2 regions of the Mesorhizobium sp. M7A.F.Ca.CA.001.04.2.1 genome follow, and region 2 is predicted to be linked to the other one. Evidence: riboswitches for the same ligand, from Rfam matches in the RefSeq annotation. Region 2 holds a riboswitch; the other holds the start of a gene.
The links. Region 2 has a riboswitch for S-adenosylmethionine ahead of EN955_RS00225 (O-succinylhomoserine sulfhydrylase). Riboswitches for the same ligand answer to the same signal wherever they lie in the genome.

Region 1 (8,002 bases), on a different contig from region 2:
ACGAACTTCCGGTCGGCGTCGCGACCTGTAACCAGGGCGCGCCAGTAAAAGAACCGCCAGCCCCGCGGCGAATAGTGATAAACGCGTGCGTTGACATTATGAATTTTGTGGCCCTCCCGCAGCAGTTCGCGCATCAGCAAAGTGCAGGAAACCTTGAAGCCGTTATGTTTTGGAAAAGGATGGCTGAGGATCCACTCGCGTCGAAACGCTACATTGTTGGCGTTGATCGCTCGCTTCGAGGCAAATCGACCGTCTCCACGGGCCATCGGGAAAAACCAGATCAACGCAAAGGTTCTTGAAAAGAAGTCGTCGTATGAAAGGTATGTATATCCGTTTGCGCAGATAACTTCAGAGTTTTCAAAGGGTTCAAGCAGTCCTGATAGCCATCCTGGTTCCGCGACCACGTCGGAATCCAGAAAGATGACGATATCTCCATCCGATGCCAGCATACCGTTGTTCTTCAGGTCGTAATATCGGCCACCAGGGAAAGCTGTGAAGACGAGTTCGGCAACCTGACCGAGCTGCGGGGCCTCATTCGAAATCTCACGACGCAACGCCTCTTTGTCCGACTCTGCTCCGCCGTGAGAGATGACGATCCTTGGTCGCGCTGAACCGGTTGCTGAAACCGATGAGATTTCCCGAGCCAAGGCCTTCATCCCAACGCCGATCTCGTCCCAGTCGATCGACTTTGCATTCTCCATTTCGACGACGAGTGAATAAGTTGCGCGTTCTTCGACCATTTTTGCCCCCCCGAGCCGTCAGTGTGGCTATAGCCGCACTAGCCCGCTGTCAAACAGTCGACGCCATTTACACTGGTTCGCGATCGTCATACAGGGCGACTTTGCTCGGCGGCAAACACACTGTTGCTTGGCGAGTCGGGTCTTTGATCGGTGCGGAAATTACCGTTTCAGCAAGAACACTGCCTGCTGGCCGAAGAAATTCCAGAACCACCACGGCATCGACAAGCCGATCTTCTGGCCGGCGGCGTCGAGGGCGGTTGCCTTCTCGACTGTCGCGCCGAGTTCGTCGCACAGATTGACGAAATCGCGGATGGTGCAGAAGTGGATGTTGGGCGTGTCGTACCAGGAATAGGGCAGGTCCTTGGTCACCGGCATGCGGCCGTTGAGGAACAGCGACAGGCGCACACGCCAATGGCCGAAATTGGGGAAGGAGACGATGGCGCGGTTGCCGATCCTGAGCAGTTCGTCCAGCACCAGCTTGGGGTTGCGGGTGGCCTGCAGCGTCTGCGACAGGACGACGAAGTCAAAGCCCTTGTCGGGATAGAATTCGAGATCCTTGTCGGCATCGCCCTGGATGACCGAGAGGCCGCGCGCCACACATTCGTTGACGCCGCGCTGCGACAGCTCGAGTCCACGGCCGTCGACTTGCTTGGTGTCCTGTAGCAGTTCGAGCAGCGAGCCGTCGCCCGAGCCGACATCGAGCACGCGCGACTGTGGCGGGATGAGGTTGGCGACGACTTCGAGGTCGACGCGCTGGTCGCGGTTGACGCTCATGGCTTCGCCTCCCGCCTGGCGCGTGATCCCGATCGGAAAAGCCTGCAATTTTTCGAGATCATGCGCTCAGCCCTCTCGCCCGGGCCGCCGAGCCGATGAAGCCGTTTATCGCGGCAAACAGTTCCGGCTCGTCGAGCAGGAATGCGTCGTGGCCTCGGTCGGTCTCGATCTCGACGAAGGATACCGATGCGCCGGCGGCGTTGAGCGCATGCACGATCGAGCGGCTCTCCTCGGTCGGGAACAGCCAATCCGAGGTGAAGGACACCAGGCAGAAGCGGGTTTTCGTGCCGGCGAAAGCGTCGGCCAACCGGCCGCCATGGTCTGCGGCGAGGTCGAAATAGTCCATCGATCGCGTCATGTAGAGGTAGGAATTGGCGTCGAAGCGATCGACGAAGGTCATGCCCTGATGGCGCAGATAGCTTTCGATCTGGAAGTCGGCGTCGAAGCCGAAGGTCAGCGCTTCGCGATCCTGCAGATTGCGGCCGAACTTGCGGTGCAGGGCGGCTTCCGACAGGTAAGTGATGTGGGCGGCCATGCGCGCTACCGCCAGGCCCTTTTCCGGGCGTTTGCCGTGCTCGAAATATTTGCCGCCATGCCAGTCCGGATCGGCCATGACAGCCTGCCGGCCAACCTCATGAAAGGCGATGTTCTGCGAGGAATGGCGCGCGCCGGTGGCGATCGGCAGTGCCGAGAAGACGCGCTCCGGATAGCTCGACGCCCATTCCAGCACCTGCATGCCGCCCATCGAGCCGCCGAGCACGCAAAACAGTTTCTCGATGCCGAAATGGTCGATCAGCATCTGCTGCGCCCGCACCATGTCGCGGATGGTGATGATCGGCAGGTCAAGCCCATAGGGCTTGCCGGTGGCGGGATTGGTCGAGGCCGGGCCGGTGGACCCAAGGCAACCGCCGATGACGTTGGAGCAGATGACGAAGAAACGATTGGTGTCGATGATCTTGCCGGGCCCGATCAGCACTTCCCACCAGCCTGGCTTGCCGGTCACCGGATTGGTGCTGGCGACGTGCTGGTCTCCGGTCAGCGCATGGCAGACGAGGATGGCGTTGGAGCGGGCATCGTTCAGCGTGCCGTAGGTCTGGTAGGCGATCTGGAACGGTGACAGCAGCGTACCGGCGTCCAGCTTGAGCGGCTTGTCGGATCCAAAACGCAAAACCGGGCTCGACGGTTGGTCGACCTCGTTGTTGGTTTTGCGGGCACGCAGAACGGCCATGACATCCATCTCACACTTTGAGCCCACGCATCGCACTCGTCGAAAGTCGATGCCGATACGGGTGTCCGGCCGGCGCGGACAACAAAAAACCGGCATTGCGGTCGCAAAGCCGGTTACAGGATGCAAACGGCCCTTTAGCAAGTTGTTTAACGTGGCTGCAAGCCGACCGGCCAAATCACCACGGAAGTTCGCTCCCCTTCTAGGGCTGTGGCGCGCCGGCGTCAACGGCCTGCCTTGGGCGGGAGGCTGTCGCCTCTCGACATTGCAGGCCACGGCTTGTATTTCCGCTGCGGCTTCCCTCAGGAAGCGTTCTCGACGGATATTGCGACATGAGCCAGACACCGGACCAGGCACGTCCAACCCCGCGCGCGGGCATCATGGACATAGACGCCTATGTGCCGGGCAAGAGCACGGCGCCTGCCGGCGTCGCCAAGGTCCACAAGCTGTCCTCCAACGAGAACCCGCTCGGGCCCTCACCGAAGGCGATCGAAGCCGCGCGCGAGATTGCCGGCAAGCTTGACGTCTATCCAGATGGCACCGCCAGGCGGCTGCGCGAAGCGATCGCCGAGGTGCATGGCCTCAACCCGCAGAACATCATCTGCTCCAACGGCTCCGACGAGATCCTCGGCCTGCTGGCGCAGACCTATCTGGCGCCCGGCGACGAGGCCGTCATCACCGAACACGCCTTCATGGTCTACAAGATCTACATCCAGTCGGCGGGCGCCGTTCCGGTGACGATCAAGGAAACAGACGAGCGCGCCGATATCGACGCCGTCCTGGCCGCCGTCACGCCGCGCACCAAGATCGTGTTCCTCGCCAATCCCAACAACCCGACCGGCACCTATGTGCCATTCCAGGAGGTGCGGCGTCTGCATGCCGCACTGCCGAAGAACGTGCTTCTGGTGCTCGACGCGGCCTATGCCGAATATGTCCGCCGCAACGACTATGAGGCCGGCATCGAACTGGTCGGCAGCGCAGAGAACGTGGTGATGACCCGGACCTTCTCCAAGATCGGCCTTGGCGGGGCGCGGATCGGCTGGATGTATGCGCCGATGCACATCGTCGACGCCATCAACCGCGTACGCGGCCCCTTCAACGTCAATGCGACGGCGATCGAGGCCGGCATCGCCGCCATTCGCGATCGCGCCCATGTCGAGCGCAGCGTGGCGCACAACGAGACCTGGCTGGCCTGGCTGAGTGCGGAATTCACAAAGCTTGGGTTGCGGGTGACGCCCAGCGTCGGCAATTTCATCCTCATTCATTTTCCCGAGGACCAGAAACATTCGGCAGCGGCGGCGGACGACTATCTGACGGCGCGCGGCTATATATTGCGGCGCGTTTCGGGCTATGGCTTTCCCAACGCGCTGCGCATGACCGTCGGTACCGAAGAGGCCAATCGCGGCGTTGTCGCCGCTCTCACGACATTCCTGAAAAGCTAGAAACCATGACATCACCGATGTTTGAAAAGATCGCGCTGGTCGGCATCGGCCTGATCGGCTCGTCGCTGGCCCGCGTCATCCGCCGCGAGGGCCTCGCCCGCCACGTATCCATCTCGACCCGCAGTGCGGCGACGCTGGCACGGGCCGAGGAGCTTGGGCTGGGCGATGGCTATAGCACCGATGCGAGAGAAGCTGTCCGCGATGCCGACCTGGTCATCATTTCGGTGCCGGTCGGCTCGTCCGGCGCGGTTGCCGAGGAAATCGCGCCGGCGCTGAAGCCGGGCGCGATCCTCACCGATGTCGGCTCGACCAAGGCGTCTGTCATTGCGCAAATGCAGCCTTATGTGCCTGAAGGTGTCCATTTCATTCCCGGCCACCCGCTGGCGGGCACAGAAAAATCCGGCCCCGACGCCGGTTTCGCCGACCTGTTCGACAATCGCTGGTGCATCTTCACGCCGCTGCCCGACACCGACCCGGACGCGTTGGAGAGGCTGTCGGAGTTCTGGCGGCGCTGCGGCGCCAACATCGACACGATGGATCCCCAGCATCACGATATGACGCTGGCCATCGTCTCGCATCTGCCGCACATCATCGCCTACAACATCGTCGGCACCGCCGATGATCTGCAGTCGGTGACCAAATCCGAAGTGATCAAATATTCGGCTTCCGGCTTCCGCGACTTCACCCGCCTTGCCGCCTCCGATCCGACCATGTGGCGGGATGTCTGCCTGCACAACAAGGACGCCATCCTCGAAATGCTGGCGCGGTTCTCGGAAGATCTGGCGTCGCTGCAGCGCGCAATCCGCTGGGGCGACGGCGAAAAACTCTTCGACCTGTTCACCCGCACCCGCGCCGTGCGCCGCTCGATCATCGAAGCCGGCCAGGACATCGACGTTCCCGATTTCGGCCGTCAGGCGGTCGAGCACCCCGCGAAGGGCTAGGTCTGTCTCAGGCAGGCCAGGTCTGCGCAACCATGGCCAGCGTCTCGGCTCGGTTCGGCGCGCCAAGCCTGCCGCCGAAGCGCAGGCATTTGAGCGCCGCGGCCGCACTGGCAAACCGCAAAGCCTGCTCGACCGGCATGGCTTCCGCCAGCCCGACGGCGAAGGCGCCGTGAAAGACATCGCCGGCGGCGAGCGTGTCGACCGCCTTGATTTTCGGCGCCGCGACATGGCGCACGCAGCCAGCGCGACGGTCGTGCCACCAACTGCCCGCCGCGCCGCCTGTCACTGCGACAAAAGCGTCGGTGCGGCTGGCGAGATCGGCGCAAGCCGTTTCCGGATCGAGCGCCTGGCCGCAGACGATGCGCGCTGCCGGCTCCGAAGCGATGATGTGCGTAGCGAGCGGCAACAACTGCTCAAGGACCTCCAGCGGCGCGGTGTCGGCATCGAGGATCGCCGGACGGCTGATGGCGCGCGCCGCCTTCAGGGCGAGTGCCGCCGCACCCGGCCAGCGGACATCTACCAGAACGGCATCGAATGCCATGAGGTCGGCGACCGGCAGGACATCGGGATCGGCCTGGGCAAGCCTGTCATAGAACGGCACGATGATGCGCTCGCCATGCGCGTCGACCAGGATCGAGGCCAGCGCCGAGCGGGCACCTCTGACGCGCCGCACGAAGGTGCAATCGACGCCTTCGGCCTCTATGCCGGCGATGAGCTGGTCGGCGACGGCATCGTCGCCGGCACTCGCCCACAGCGATACTTCGGCGCCCAGGCGATGGGCAGCGCAGGCGGCGCTGGTGGCCATGCCCGAGGCGATCTGGACGCCGTCGGAGGCCATGAACTTGCCCTGATGTATGGGCAGCGTCTCGACGCGCAGGATGGTGTCCAGCGTCAATGCGCCAACGCTCAGCAGCTTCACCGGTTTTGCCATGGCTGAGCTATTCGACCGGCTTGATCTTGCCCAGCGGAATGAAGCCGAGCGAGGCCTTGCCCCTGACCACCTTCAGCGGCATGGACGGTTCGTTGCCGAGCACCGCCAGGGCAGAAAAACCCTGCTCGATCTGGCTTTTCTGCTCGGGTATGGCGGTACCGAGGATGGCCGCCACCGCCTTCGGGTCCTTCAACCTGATCATCAGGTCGGCGTTGACCAGGCCCTCGGCGTCGACGGAGAGCGGTCCCGAAACGGTGATGCGCGCCGTCCCCGACGACAGGTCAAGGTTGCGGATTTCGATCGCCTGGCCACGAAGGCTCTTCACCCGCGTGCCGATCAGTGCGACGCCGTTCTTCAATGTCACGTCGCCGCTGGCATCGAACACCGGAAGCACGCGCCCGCCAATTGCGTCGGGGTCGACCTCGAGATCGCCGAAACTGCCGAGATAGTCGATATCCTCGCCGTTGGGCTGCAACTGACCTGATGCCTTGCCGGCACTGAACAGTTGCACCGGATCGGTATCGTCGGCCGGATCGGTCTGGCCGGAAAGGCCCTCTGCCTCCAGCGAAATCCGCCGCGGCAGCGGCCACCACAATTTGAAATTGGCCTGCAGATTGTCCCAGTCGATCCACAGCGGCACCATGTCCGGAACGGAGGTCCTGAGCGGGCCGCGCAGATTGGCAACCGGCGACAGAGGCTGGATGATCTGGGCGGCTGCGTTGAAACTTCCGGCCGAGGCCGCAATGTTCTTGGCATCGTCCTCATAGGCGAGGTTGTCGCAGGAGACGGTAAAGCTCAAGGGATAGCCGCTGACCTGGAGATTGGCGCAGCCGGCCTCGACGCCATTCTTGTTGAGCGTGGCAACCGCCTTGTCGGCCTCGCTCCTGACGCGGTCAGCCAGATAGAACCAGCCGCCGCTGTAGAGGGCGAACAGCACGACGATGAATGCTGCAAGCCAGATCAGGCGGCGACGTTTGTTCGGCTGGCGTTCGTCACTTGACGTCATGCTTTGGCTCTCGTTAACGCATGGGTATTGCGGACGGGTAGTCGATTCCGCCAGGTGGACAGACGAATAGTTAGACGGGACGGGCGGAAAAAACACCGGTCCGGGTGCGGTGTTGGCATCTTTTGCAATCAGGCGCGGCGATATGGGCGATTTTTGGGTGTTTGGCTATGGCTCGCTGATCTGGCGGCCGGGATTCGCGCATGTCGAAACACAGCGTGCCCGCCTGCATGGCTACCGGCGCTCGCTCTGCGTCTATTCCTTCGTGCATCGCGGCACGCGCGAGCGGCCGGGGCTGGTGCTCGGCCTCGATCGTGGCGGGTCCTGCGTCGGCCTCGCATTCCGCGTCCCCGGCGACTTGCGCGACGAGGTTATGGCCTATCTGCGCGAGCGCGAGCTGGTCACCAATGTCTATCTGGAGCGTCTGCTCAAGGTTCGCCTCGACGGCGGCGGTACGGTCGACGCGGTGGTTTACATTGTCGACCGCCAGCACGAGCAATATGCCGGAGCGCTCGACGCTGCAGATGCGGCGGCCGTGGTGCGCGGTGCGGTCGGCCAGTCCGGCAACAACGAGGACTATGTGCTGAGCACGCTGGAGCATCTCGAGGCGCTGGGCATTCGCGACCATTGGCTGGAAGAGGTGGCGCGGCAGGTCGCGCCTTTGTGAAGCTGGCTCTGCGGAAAAAGGCCGCCAGGCCTTTGACCTCGTTCAGGCAAGACCTAGGTTAGGCTCCAACCCTCAGCCCGCGGGCGCCATTTGCCCGCCCAATCATCCCGGAGATCCGCCTTGCAGAAACGTCGTCTCGGTCGCACCGACTTGTCCATCGCGCCGCTGGTTCTGGGCGGCAACGTCTTCGGCTGGACTGCCGACGAGAAAACCTCGTTCGACCTGCTCGACCGCTTCGTCGGCGCCGGCCTCAACGCCATCGATACGGCGGACGCCTAT
Region 2 (8,002 bases):
CGCTGGAATGCGCGATCAAGACGGCGCGGCGCTACCATTTCGTCAAAGGCCATCCCGAGCGCTTCCGCATCATCACCTTCGAAGGCGCCTTCCATGGCCGCACGCTGGCGACCATCGCGGCTGGCGGCCAGTACAAGTATCTCGAGGGCTTCGGCCCCAAGGTCGAAGGTTTCGACCAGGTCGGCTTCGACGACATTGACGCCGCCGAAAAGGCGATCACGCCGCAGACGGCCGCGATCCTGATCGAGCCGGTGCAGGGCGAGGGCGGTATCCGCCCGGTGCCGACGCAGTCGCTGAAGCGGCTCAGGCAATTGTGCGAGCAGCACGGCCTGCTGTTGATCTACGACGAGGTCCAGTGCGGCATCGGCCGCACCGGCAAGCTGTTCGCACATGAATGGTCGGGTGTAACGCCCGACATCATGGCGATTGCCAAGGGTATCGGCGGCGGCTTCCCGATGGGCGCCTGCCTTGCCACGGATGAAGCGGCGGTCGGCATGACCGCCGGCGTGCATGGCACCACGTTCGGCGGCAACCCGCTTGCCATGGCGGTCGGCAACGCCGTGCTCGATGTCGTGCTGGAAGACGGCTTCCTCGAAGATGTCCAGCGCAAGGCGCTGCTGATGAAGCAGGGTCTGGCGTCGGTCGCCGACGAGTTTCCCGAAATCATCGAGGACATCAGGGGTGCCGGGCTGATGCTCGGCCTCAAATGCGCCATGCCCAACACCAAGGTGAACATGGCCTTGCGCGACCAGCATCTGCTGGCGGTTCCGGCCGGCGACAACGTCATTCGCCTGTTGCCGCCGCTTACCGTCACCGACGCCGAGATCCATGACGCGCTCAACCGCATCCGCGCCGGCGCCAAGGGCCTGGCGGAGGCGATCGCTTCCGCCGCGGCGAAGTAATCCCGGAATCATTGCTGATGTCAGTTCGCCATTTCACCGATCTTTCCACCGTTTCCGAAGGCGACCTGCGCTTGATGCTGGACGACGCGGTGGTGCGAAAGGCGCGGCTCAAGGCCGGCGAGCGCACCAAACCGCTCGAAGGCAAGGTGCTGGCGATGATCTTCGACAAGCCGTCGACGCGCACGCGCGTCTCCTTCGACGTCGGCATGCGGCAGCTCGGCGGCGAGACCATCATGCTGACCGGCACCGAGATGCAGCTCGGCCGTTCCGAGACCATCGCTGACACCGCCAAGGTGCTGTCACGCTATGTCGATGCGATCATGATCCGCACCACCTCGCATGAGCGGCTGCTGGAATTGACCGAGAACGCCACCGTGCCGGTGATCAACGGACTGACCGACGATACCCATCCCTGCCAGCTGATGGCCGATATCATGACCTTCGAGGAACATCGCGGTCCGGTAGCCGGCAAGACCATCGCCTGGACCGGCGACGGCAACAATGTGCTGCATTCCCTGCTCGAGGCCTCGGCCCGGTTCCGCTTCAACCTCAACGTCGCCGTTCCCGAAGGCAGCGAGCCGGCGCAGAAGCATATCGACTGGTCGCAGGCGCATGGCGGCAAGCTGCACTTTACCCGCTCGCCCGAGGAAGCCGTCGATCAGGCCGACTGCATCGTCACCGATTGCTGGGTGTCGATGGGCCAGGAGCATCGCGCCCGCGGCCACAATGTGTTCTCGCCCTACCAGGTCAATGCCAAGCTGATGGCGAGAGCCAAGCCGGACGCGCTGTTCATGCACTGCCTGCCGGCGCATCGCGGCGAGGAAGTGACAGACGAGGTTATCGACGGACCGCATTCGGTGGTCTTCGACGAGGCCGAGAACCGGCTCCATGCCCAGAAGGCCGTGCTTGCCTGGTGTCTAGGCGCTTGAAGTGTCTGGGCGCTTGATCCCTGGGAGCTTGATCTGCGGGCGTGTGATGCCTATTTGCGCCGCATCACGCAAATCAAGCGCGTTTCGACGCATGCGCCCCGGAGGGCGGCATGGCCGCGCCCTGGAGCTTTGTCATGTTGGAAACCTATCAAGTGACTGAACATCACCCCAAACTCGGCGAATTCGGCTATGCCGGCGACGATCACGTCGTGCCGTTCGAGGTCGGCCCTCTCGACGTGCGCGGCCGCACGGTCCAACTCGGGCCGATGCTGGACGCCATCCTCAGCCGCCACGATTATCCCGAGCCGGTCGCCCGCCTGCTGGCGGAGGCCTGTGTGCTGACCGTGCTGCTCGGCACTTCGCTGAAGTTCGAGGGCAAGTTCATCCTGCAGACCCGCACCGACGGACCCGTCGACATGCTGGTTGCGGATTTTTCCACGCCCTCGGCGCTGCGCGCCTATGCGCGTTTCGATGCCGACCGGCTGGAAGCGCTGGTCGCGGCGGGCGAAATGTCCCAGCAGACGCTGCTCGGCAGTGGCGTGCTGGCGCTGACCATCGACCAGGGCGCCCATACGCAGCGCTATCAGGGTATCGTCCAGCTCGATGGCGAGACCCTGGAAGACGCGGCACGCACCTATTTCCGTCAGTCGGAGCAGATCCCGACGGATATCAGGCTGTCGGTGGCCAAGCTTTTGACGCCCGGTCCCGGCGGCGCCCGCGAGCAATGGCGCGCCGGCGGTATCCTGGCGCAGTTCCTGCCGCAGTCGCCCGAGCGCATGCGCGTCCCGGACCTGCCGGGCGGCGATGGCGATCCGCGTGAGGAGATCCACGATCCGGTCGACAATTCCTGGCAGGAGTTGCTGGCTCTGCTCGGCACCATCGAGCCGACCGAACTGATCGACCCGACGATCGGCGCCGAGCGGCTGCTCTACAGGCTGTTCCACGAGCATGGCGTGCGCGTCTTCGGCGGCGTTCCGGTCGCCGACCAGTGCTCGTGCTCCAGGGACAAGATCCGCGGCATCCTCGAGGGTTTTTCCGCCCAGGAGATCAAGGACAGCACCGAAGACGGCGGCATCCACGTCGCCTGCGAATTCTGTTCGAAGCAATATGATTTCGACCCGGCGGAATTCGCGGCCCAGTAGAGTAGAAACCACGCCTCACCGGTCGCTCCGCGGCCGGTGAGGCGAAATCAATTCACCGTCCGCCGCGTCCCCGGCAAGTCCAGCGAAAACGCCGGAATGGCGATGTCGAACGTCTCGCCCCGCTTGTTGCGCATCGTGTAATGCCCGACCATGATGCCGGACGGTGTCGAGAGCGGGCAACCGGATGTGTACTGGTAGCTGTCGCCGGGATTGAGTTCGGGCTGGTCGCCGACCACGCCGGGGCCGCGCACTTCCTCGACCCGGCCGGTGCCGTCGGTGATGTGCCAATAGCGCGACAGAAGCTGCACGAAATCGTCCGACTGATTGTCGATCGTTATCTGATAGCCCCAGACATAGCGGTTCTCAGAGGGATCCGAACGGTCCTCCAGATAGAACGGCCTGACCTGCACTTCGATGTTGCGCGTGACGGCGCTATACATAAGCGGCTCCAAAAAACGGTTCCAGCGGAACTTTCGGCGCTCCGTGCGGTTAGGTCAACCGATCGAAGCCTCCTCTGGCCGGCCTCGCGGGCAGGTGCCGACAAAGAATGTCATTTAAGTGACATATGACAATGATGGTGTGCGCGGACTGGTGACGCGCGACTCGGGCGCTCTGCTGAACTGTTGAAACCGGCCATCTTGCGGACCGGTTTTCCTGGAGTGACCGGATCTCGATGCAACTCACTCTCATAGCCGCCACGCTTTCAACCGTCCTCATCCTCTCGAATCTCGCCAGCATCGTGCTCGCCGCGTCGCGTCTGAGACGGCGTCGCACCATTGCGCCGCCGGCCGGCAAGCCGCGGCCGGTGTCGATCGTCGTGCCGTCGCGCGGCGTCGAGCCGTTCACGCAGGAGACGCTGGAGCGCGCCTTCTCGCTCGACTGGCCGCGCTATGAGCTGATTTTCTGCGTCGCCCATGCCGACGATCCGGTGGTCAAATTGATAAACAGGACGATCGTCCGGTTTCCGAAAGTGCCGGCCCGGCTGCTTGTCGGCGACGACCGCATCAGCGCCAATCCGAAACTCAACAATTGCGTCAAGGGCTGGGAAGCGGCGCGGCACGACTGGGTCGTCCTGGCCGATTCCAACGTGCTGATGCCGAGGGACTACATCCAGCACCTGATGGCTGCCTGGCGGCCCGGCACCGGCCTTGTCTGCTCGACGCCGATCGGCTCGCGGCCGGCCGGCTTCTGGGCCGAGGTCGAATGCGCTTTCCTCAACACGCTGCAGGCGCGCTGGCAGTATGCCGGCGAGGCGCTCGGCCTCGGCTTTGCCCAGGGCAAGAGCATGCTCTGGAACAAGCCGATGCTCGACGCCAATGGCGGCATCCGCGCGCTGGCCGCCGAGATCGCCGAGGATGCCGCTGCGACCAAGCTGGTGAACAGTCTCGGCCTGCGCGTCAATCTCGTCGCCGCCCCCTTCGAGCAGCCGCTTGGCCGGCGCTCGTTTGACGACATCTGGTCGCGTCAGGCCCGTTGGGCGCGCCTGCGCCGCGTCACTTTCCCGCTGTTCTTCGCACCCGAAATCCTGACCGGTGCCGTGGTGCCGCTGGTGCTTGCGCTGATTGCAGCGGCAAGCGCCGGCTTCAGCCTCTGGGCAACCGCCCTTGCCGTGCTGGCGGCCTTCTATCTTCCGGAGTGCGCCCTGGCCTGGTCCAAGGGCTGGTACCTGTCGCCACGCATGGTCGCCGCGATCATGGCGCGCGACCTGATCCTGCCGGCGATGTGGGGGCGCGGCTGGCTCGGCGGCGCCGTCGACTGGCGCGGCAATGCGATGACCATCGGCACCAAGACGGCCGAGCTGGAAGAGACGCCGTCCGGCGCCTGAAGGCCTCCTACCTGGCCTTCAGCGCCTGCGCGATGTCCTCGAGCAGATCGTCGGTATCCTCCAGGCCAACCGACAGCCTGAGCGTGCCCGGCCCGATGCCGAGCTCGGCGCGCGCCTCGTCGCTGAGGTTCTTGTGCGTCGTCGTCGCCGGGTGGGTGATCAGGCTCTTGGCGTCACCGAGATTGTTGGAGATCAGGACGATGTCGAGCGCGTTCTGCAAGGCGAAGGCCGCCTGCTTGCCGCCCTTGACGTCCAGGCAGATCAGCGTCGAGCCGCCCGACATCTGCTTCTTGACGATGTCGGCCTGCGGATGGTCGGCGCGGCCGGGATAGATGACGCGCGCGATTTCCGGCCGTTCGGCCAGAAAATCGGCGATCCGGCCGGCACTTTCCGTCTGCTGGTGTACGCGCAGCGGCAGCGTTTCCAGGCCCTTCAGCAGCGTCCAGGCGTTGAAAGGCGAAAGGCTTGGGCCGGTATGGCGGAAATAGTCGTGCAGGTTCTCGTCGATCCACTTCTTGTCCGACAGGATGACGCCGCCGAGACAGCGCCCCTGGCCGTCTATGTGCTTGGTCGCCGAATAGACGACGATATGGGCGCCGAGCTGCAAGGGCTTCTGCTGCAGGGGCGTGGCGAAGACATTGTCGACGATCAGCCTGGCGCCGATCGAATTGGCAAGCGAAGCGACAGCGGCGATATCGACCACTTCCAGCGTCGGATTGGTCGGGCTTTCCAGGAAGAACAGCTTGGTGTTCGGCTTGACCGCCTTTTCCCAGTTGGCGATGTCGGTGCCGTCGACCAGCGTCGCCTCGATGCCGTATCTCGGCGCCAGCGTCTCGACCACCCAGCGGCAGGAGCCGAACAGCGCGCGTGCCGCCACGATATGGTCGCCGGCCTTGGCGCTGCACAGAAGGGCGGCCGTTACCGCCGCCATGCCCGACGCGGTGGCGCGCGCGTCTTCCGCACCTTCCAGCGCGCACATGCGCTTCTCGAACATGTCGACGGTCGGATTGGCGTAGCGCGAATAGATGAAACCCGGCTCTTCGCCCTTGAAACGGGCTTCGGCGGCTTGCGCCGTTTCGTAGACATAGCCTTGGGTGAGATAGATCGCTTCTGACGTTTCGCCGAAACCGGAACGCAGCGTTCCGCTGTGCACGAGTGCCGTCTGAGGCTTCCAGTTGCGCTTCTTGGTGCTCATCGCTTTTCTTCCAGACACAAAAAAACCGGCCGCGAAAGTCGCAACCGGTCCATACGGCCTTGCGGCCCGACGGTCCTTTAGCGACTTGTTTAACGTGGCTGCAAGCCGACCGGCCAAATCACCACGGGATAACGACCCTTTAGACCCGCACCGCGCTTGCGTCAATTGCTGGCTTCATTAAGAGGTTTGTACCAAGCAGGAGTGGAGCCTTGCGGCAGACAGGCATTCTTCCCGACCAGGACATATCGGCGCTGTTCCAGTCCGGCGCGCTGAAGTCGGCGCGTGCGCTCGACACCGACCAGATCCAGCCGGCCAGCGTCGATCTCAGGCTCGGCGACAAGGCCTGGCGGGTGCGCGCCTCCTTCCTGCCCGGCCCCAATCACAAGGTCTCGGAAAAGCTCGACCGGCTGCAACTGCACGAGATCAATCTGGCCGAGGGCGCGGTGCTGGAGACCGGCTGCGTCTACATCGTGCCCCTGCTTGAAAGCCTGGCGCTGCCGGCGGACATTTCAGCCTCGGCCAATCCGAAGAGTTCGACCGGACGGCTCGACATCTTCACCCGCGTCATGACCGATCGCGGCCACGAGTTCGACAAGATCGCGGCCGGCTATCATGGCCCGCTCTTTCTGGAAGTCAGCCCGCGCACCTTCCCGATCGTCGTCCGCACCGGGTCGCGCCTGTCGCAGATCCGTTTCCGCACCGGCAATGCGCTGCTCTCCGAAGCCGAGTTGCACGACCTGCATCGCACGCAGATGCTGGTCGCCACCGAGCCGCCGAACATTTCCGGCGGCGGCATCGCGCTGTCGATCGACCTCAACGGCGATCAAAGCGGCTTGGTCGGCTATCGCGGCAAGCATCACACCGGCCTCGTCGATGTCGACAAGCGCGCGGCCCAGGAAGTCGTCGACTTCTGGGAACCGATCCACAAGAGCGGCGCCGGCGAACTGGTGCTCGACCCCGATGAATTCTACATCCTCGTCAGCCAGGAGGCGGTGCATGTGCCGCCGCTCTACGCCGCCGAGATGACGCCCTTCGATCCGCTGGTCGGCGAATTCCGCGTCCATTATGCCGGCTTCTTCGATCCGGGCTTCGGCCATTCCGCATCCGGCGGCACCGGCAGCCGGGCGGTGCTGGAAGTGCGCAGCCATGAAGTGCCGTTCATCCTCGACCACGGCCAGATCGTCGGCCGGCTGGTCTACGAGCATATGCTGAAGCGGCCGCAGGCGCTCTACGGCACCGATCTCGGCTCCAACTACCAGGCGCAGGGCCTGAAGCTGTCCAAGCATTTCCGCGCCGCGCGCTGACCCTCATTGCCCCAAGGCAAAATACTTGCCTGTACCGGCTCGCCATGCTTGGCTGCCTTGCCGCCCGTCAAGCTGGCGGCGTTCAAGGGGAACCAAGAAAATGCGATTTTCGAAATGGGTCATATCGGCGGCGGGCGCTGCCATGCTGGCAACACTGGCCGGCTCTCTGTCGGTGCAGGCAGCCGAAAAAATCAAGATCGGCACCGAGGGCGCCTATCCGCCGTTCAACACCATTACCGCCGACGGCAAGGTCGAAGGCTTCGACATCGACATCGCCAATGCGCTGTGCGCGCAGATGAAGGTCGAATGCGAGATCGTTACCCAGGACTGGGACGGCATCATTCCCGCTTTGCAGGCCAAGAAATTCGACGCCATCATCGCCTCGATGAGCATCACCGAGGAGCGCAAGAAGCAGGTCGCCTTCACCAACAAATATTATACGACACCGCTGGCTCTGGTGGCGCCGAAGGACACCGATCTCACCTCGACCGAACCGGCGGCCCTTGCCGGCAAGACGGTCGGTGCCCAGGCTTCGACCACGCAGGCCGACTATGCCCAGAATGAATATGGCAAGGCGGGCGCGGAGGCCAAACTCTATCCCACCCAGGAAGAGGCGATCACCGACCTGACCAACGGTCGTCTTGACGCCGTGATCTCGGACAAGTTCGTGCTGATGGACTGGCTGAAGAAAGCAAGCGACGGCTG

Region 1: linked by a shared signal. The riboswitch ahead of EN955_RS07615 (homoserine O-acetyltransferase) and the one ahead of EN955_RS00225 (O-succinylhomoserine sulfhydrylase) in region 2 are both predicted to bind S-adenosylmethionine.

Annotation. Positions count from the first base shown of each region.
Region 1 covers NZ_RZQT01000015.1:66,567-74,568, forward strand. The annotation lists gene EN955_RS07605 (glycosyltransferase) at 1-740, opposite strand, end outside; gene metW (methionine biosynthesis protein MetW) at 900-1,514, opposite strand; gene EN955_RS07615 (homoserine O-acetyltransferase) at 1,573-2,742, opposite strand; SAM riboswitch at 2,857-2,934, opposite strand; gene hisC (histidinol-phosphate transaminase) at 3,072-4,181, shown strand; gene EN955_RS07625 (prephenate/arogenate dehydrogenase family protein) at 4,187-5,122, shown strand; gene EN955_RS07630 (sugar kinase) at 5,130-6,053, opposite strand; gene EN955_RS07635 (DUF2125 domain-containing protein) at 6,061-7,059, opposite strand; gene EN955_RS07640 (gamma-glutamylcyclotransferase) at 7,202-7,723, shown strand; gene EN955_RS07645 (aldo/keto reductase) at 7,844-8,002, shown strand, end outside.
Region 2 covers NZ_RZQT01000001.1:45,198-53,199, reverse strand. The annotation lists gene EN955_RS00250 (aspartate aminotransferase family protein) at 1-902, shown strand, start outside; gene argF (ornithine carbamoyltransferase) at 920-1,831, shown strand; gene EN955_RS00240 (Hsp33 family molecular chaperone) at 1,942-2,973, shown strand; gene apaG (Co2+/Mg2+ efflux protein ApaG) at 3,021-3,413, opposite strand; gene EN955_RS00230 (ceramide glucosyltransferase) at 3,647-4,798, shown strand; gene EN955_RS00225 (O-succinylhomoserine sulfhydrylase) at 4,806-5,993, opposite strand; SAM riboswitch at 6,051-6,128, opposite strand; gene EN955_RS00220 (2'-deoxycytidine 5'-triphosphate deaminase) at 6,203-7,297, shown strand; gene EN955_RS00215 (ABC transporter substrate-binding protein) at 7,398-8,002, shown strand, end outside.